2 regions of the Shewanella sp. 125m-7 genome follow, and region 1 is predicted to be linked to the other one. Evidence: riboswitches for the same ligand, from Rfam matches in the RefSeq annotation. Region 1 holds a riboswitch; the other holds the start of a gene.

Region 1 (2,205 bases):
TGAATTGCAGCTTGAGAACCCGCAACAGGTAAAGCATTACGGCCACCATAGTAGCGGTCAGCGGACGCAATTAAGCCATCTTCGTCCTCGGGTAAACGATTCCAGCACGATACTGGAATATCGGGTATTGGATAGTGCCATGGACTCACACCGGTAGATAAATCTAGCCAGCTTGTCTCGTCGACGCCATACCGCTTAGCCACATCTTTTAGCCGGCCGCCATGGTGCAATAAACTCATATCACTATTCTCAAAAGTAAATTTTTAAAAGTAAGCTCTCAAAAGTAAGCTCTCAATAATATGTTCTAAAATCGATGTACTCAGATCACTTTAAGCAAGAATGCCATCACTAATAATGCTGCGACCCAATAAAAGGCGCTGAGCCAGACAAGATGACAAGCCCGCTTGATGTCACTTGCATCTGCAGCTCTGCCCTCACCCAGAATGGGTTTGTCGCAAGAATAGCCATCGTATTCAGCGGCGCCGCCCATGGTGATATTTAGACTGCCAGCGCCAGCGGCCATCACCACACCACCGTTCGGGCTGGCGCATTTAGGTGCCTGTGTGCGCCAACAGCGAAGCGATAACCTAGTCTTGCCGCCAAGGGCATAGGCAATAGCGCACAAACGCGCAGGGATATAATTGAGCAGATCATCAAGTTTGGCGGCACACCAGCCAAATTGAAGGTAGGTTTGATTCTTATAGCCCCACATTGCATCTAAGGTATTGCTGAAGCGATACAATAAGGCCCCCGGAACGCCGGCAACCGTAAACCAAAACAGGGCACCAAAGAGTGCATCGTTGCCATTTTCAAGAACCGATTCAAGAGTGGCATTGACCACTTGTTGCTCTGACAGGTTTTCGGTCTTACGGCTAACAATCATACCCACTCGATTTCTAGCCAGGGTTAAGTCACCTAACTTGAGTGCCTGACCAACAGCATTACCATGTTCAGACAGGCTGCGACCACCAATAACCAGATACAGAATTATCACGTCAAGCCACCATAGGCGTGGAAGGTACATAAAGGGCAAGATAGGCAACAAGACTAATAATACAGCGACAACGCCGCGGTATTTTGTAGGCTGCCAAAGGCATCTTTTGATCCGATTGGCAAACAGACCAAGACCCACTAGAGGGTGAGAACGTGACATTTCACCTAAGAGACGGTCGAGCAGCAGTGCTAATGAGATAACGCCGGCACAGTAAAGAGGGTCAAACCACATTAAGGTTCTCCTCTGGTCTCAATATCATCATGTGAATACGGCTGTGAGATAAACGACTTGAACAATTGTGCATCGTCAATGGTTCCAAAAGGAAAAAGATGCTGAAAACCAGATAGGTAAATACACGAGTGAATTTACAAAACCAAGAGCGCCCGCCCAGTTTTACAGCGTAACCATCAAGGTGGGTGCTCTGACTTCTGGTTTATTGCTTGCTTCAGCTTTTTGGTATTCCCAAATAGTTGAGCAACACTTGTCCAGTTACAGTTGCGGGTACAGTCCAGAAATTTCATCTGGTTCCCCCAATTAAACCTTATGGATCCTTGATAACATGTCTATTCTATAATAAAAACCGTAGGTTATTCACTGTTACTTTCTACAGTAAATTCAAATAAATCAAAAAGTGAGTGCTCATACTTGCTCCGATATAAGCAGCTTTGATCAAATATAAAAAAACCGAGAATAGATGCCTCTATTCTCGGTAAAGATGGGAGCAAGTTTTTAAGGAACTTACTTTTATTATTAAGGCAATGCTCTCAATAAATCGCTTTTAATCAACAGCATTCAATAAATGAGAGCCTTACCTTTTTATGATCATTTTGTTGTATCAAACTCAGCAAGCCCTATTTTACCTTGCAGGGACGACAATATGGCTACGTCGTTTAATACTGATCATTGCATCAAAAACGATACTGCAAAGTCGCCAGTATTAAATGGGCGTTATAATCATGGTTTAACTCACCTAAAGTGGTTAAGCCTGTAGGTCCGGTGCCAGGATAGTAATCAACAGGTAGCTGAGTATCATCACTGTCTTCATAGGCTTCAAACTCATAACGTAAGCCCACAACAACCTGCTGATTAATTGCATAATTCACATATAAATTGGCATGATGACTGGTTGATTCATACATACCAAATACATCATTACCATCGACATAGCTGTCGCTAAACGAGATAGCAAAACTGTAATCACCTCCGATAGT
Region 2 (2,205 bases), on a different contig from region 1:
CGCGTACCGATATCATAGTACCGCACATGGGCGCCCAAGGTTTCTGGATAGGCTTAATTGCAGGTCTTACTAGTGCAGCGATAATGTTTGCCGCACGCTTAAGATACACTCAAAAAAAGGGCGTTAAGCACTCAGCCCTTTAATCGGCAAAACTAAAAAACAAGTGCTAAATACTCGGTACTAAGTTTCAGCACTAACGTTCCAGCATAAAAAACAGGCTAACGCTATTGCCGTTAGCCTGTTTTTTTATGGGCAAGTTTTATCAGCAAATTTCACCTTCTAAAACCGACTTGGAAGCGTCAAAAATAAGCAACAAAACGTCCGCAAATGGTTTATTTTTCGCTTATTGAAAAGGATGTCTCTCAATTTCCTGCCATTTTATACGTGCACAATAAATCGCAAAACCAAATCAAAACCTGAGAAAATTTAACGCTTCGAAAGTGCGAGCCAATAAAGCCCAGCGTGCACCATACGTCAAACTTCCATTTAAAAGACTGTGGAAAATAACAGTCTTTTTCGTTTTACATTTTGGGTGTGATCTTTACCTCGTTTCAACACCGATATAGCCGCTATATTCCCGCCCACTTAAGGGCGTTAAGCGACTTAATCGGGAACGTGGTGAAATTCCACGGCTGTACCTGCAACTGTAAACAGAGCGAAACATTATTACCACTGGTTATAACTGGGAAGGAATGTTTCTAGACGCTGTAAGCCAGGAGACCGACCCAAAAGCACTATTGACTCAAGCGGGTTTCTTGAGCAAATAGACGATGCAGGTGCTGGTTTCAAATTTGATCACACCTATATTTTCTATTCGTCGATAAATAAAGTCATGCATTTTGCGACTTTACTATGACGCATTTTCCCGCAAATTTCTAACTCAAATAATTAAAGGTTTATCATGAGTTTTAAACTGCGACTTTCTGTACTTTCAATTGCAATTTTTCACACATTTTCGGCTCAAGCTGCAATACCAGCTAACCCTAGCATTGAAACAATAACCGTTACCGGTGACAGATTTGATACCAATCCGGATCAACAACTTGCTGTAATCAACACCATAGAAAGAGAAGAGATAAACAGACTTAATCCCAAGTCTGTTGTCGATCTGCTAGAAACCTTGCCAGGTGTTAGCGTTACGCGTAACGGCGGCGCCGGACAATCTGCATCCATCAGCATGCGCGGCACTAACTCTAGCCATGTATTAGTCCTCGTTGATGGAGTACGTATTGGCTCAGCCACATTAGGCGCTGTGAGTTTCAATGCCCTATCGCCTGAAAATATTGAGCGTATTGAAGTGGTAAAAGGCCCTAGAGCCGCAGTTTGGGGCAGTGATGCCATCGGTGGCGTGATTCAAATATTCACTCGCAAGCTTGAAGGTGGAGAATGGTTTGCCTCAGCAGAATATGGCAGCGACGAATATATGCGAGCTACCGCTGGCGCGGGGATCAGTCACGGTGATGGCCACACTAGCTTGAGCATTAACCGCGAACAAAGCGACGGTTATGATATTAAAAATGATAGTGAACATGACGACGATGGTTACGATCGTTTAGGTATGAGTATTAATGGTCAACAAACTCTCAATGCACAATGGTCTCTCACTTGGACGGGGCTGCTTGAGACAGGTAATTACGAATACGATAATAGTCGCGCCAACGAAGCCGATTATGATAACTACCTATGGAACGCGGCGGCTGAATACCAGAATGATAAGCTAACCAGCAAACTCGCCGTTGGGCAGTCACAAGATAAAAATGAGAACTTTCGCGCTGACAATTCAGATCTAGGTATTAGTCTATATAAAACCATTCGAGATCAAGTTAATTGGAGTAACCGTTACTCAGCAAGCGATAACCTAACATTTATCGGCGGTATAGATTGGTCTAATGAATCTATCGCGGGTGACTACGCCGTTGATGAGCGCAGCTTAGTTGGTGTCTACGCCCTTGCACGCTACCAGTATGGAAAACTACTGATGGAAGGTATTGTCCGCTATGACGATGTCGAAAATATCGACAGCGAAACCTCCTACAATACGAGCTTAGCTTATCAATTTAATGATCAGTGGCGAGTCACAGCAAGTGCTGGAACAGGCTTTCAAGTGCCAAGTTTTAACGACCTGTATTGGCCTGGTACCGGTAATCCGGATTTAGTTTCTGAGACATCAGAAAACCTTGATCTAACGGTGCATTATTCAAGCGA

The links. Region 1 has a riboswitch for cobalamin ahead of cbiB (adenosylcobinamide-phosphate synthase CbiB). Riboswitches for the same ligand answer to the same signal wherever they lie in the genome.
Region 2: linked by a shared signal. The riboswitch ahead of ACVBIL_RS10615 (TonB-dependent receptor domain-containing protein) and the one ahead of cbiB (adenosylcobinamide-phosphate synthase CbiB) in region 1 are both predicted to bind cobalamin.

What each region holds. Positions count from the first base shown of each region.
Region 1 covers NZ_JBRILQ010000025.1:5,367-7,571, forward strand. Annotated here, with positions in the region: gene cobD (threonine-phosphate decarboxylase CobD) at 1-239, opposite strand, end outside; gene cbiB (adenosylcobinamide-phosphate synthase CbiB) at 320-1,225, opposite strand; cobalamin riboswitch at 1,389-1,563, opposite strand; gene ACVBIL_RS12455 (MtrB/PioB family decaheme-associated outer membrane protein) at 1,903-2,205, opposite strand, start outside.
Region 2 covers NZ_JBRILQ010000019.1:17,221-19,425, reverse strand. Annotated here, with positions in the region: gene ACVBIL_RS10620 (MATE family efflux transporter) at 1-143, shown strand, start outside; cobalamin riboswitch at 572-743, shown strand; gene ACVBIL_RS10615 (TonB-dependent receptor domain-containing protein) at 902-2,205, shown strand, end outside.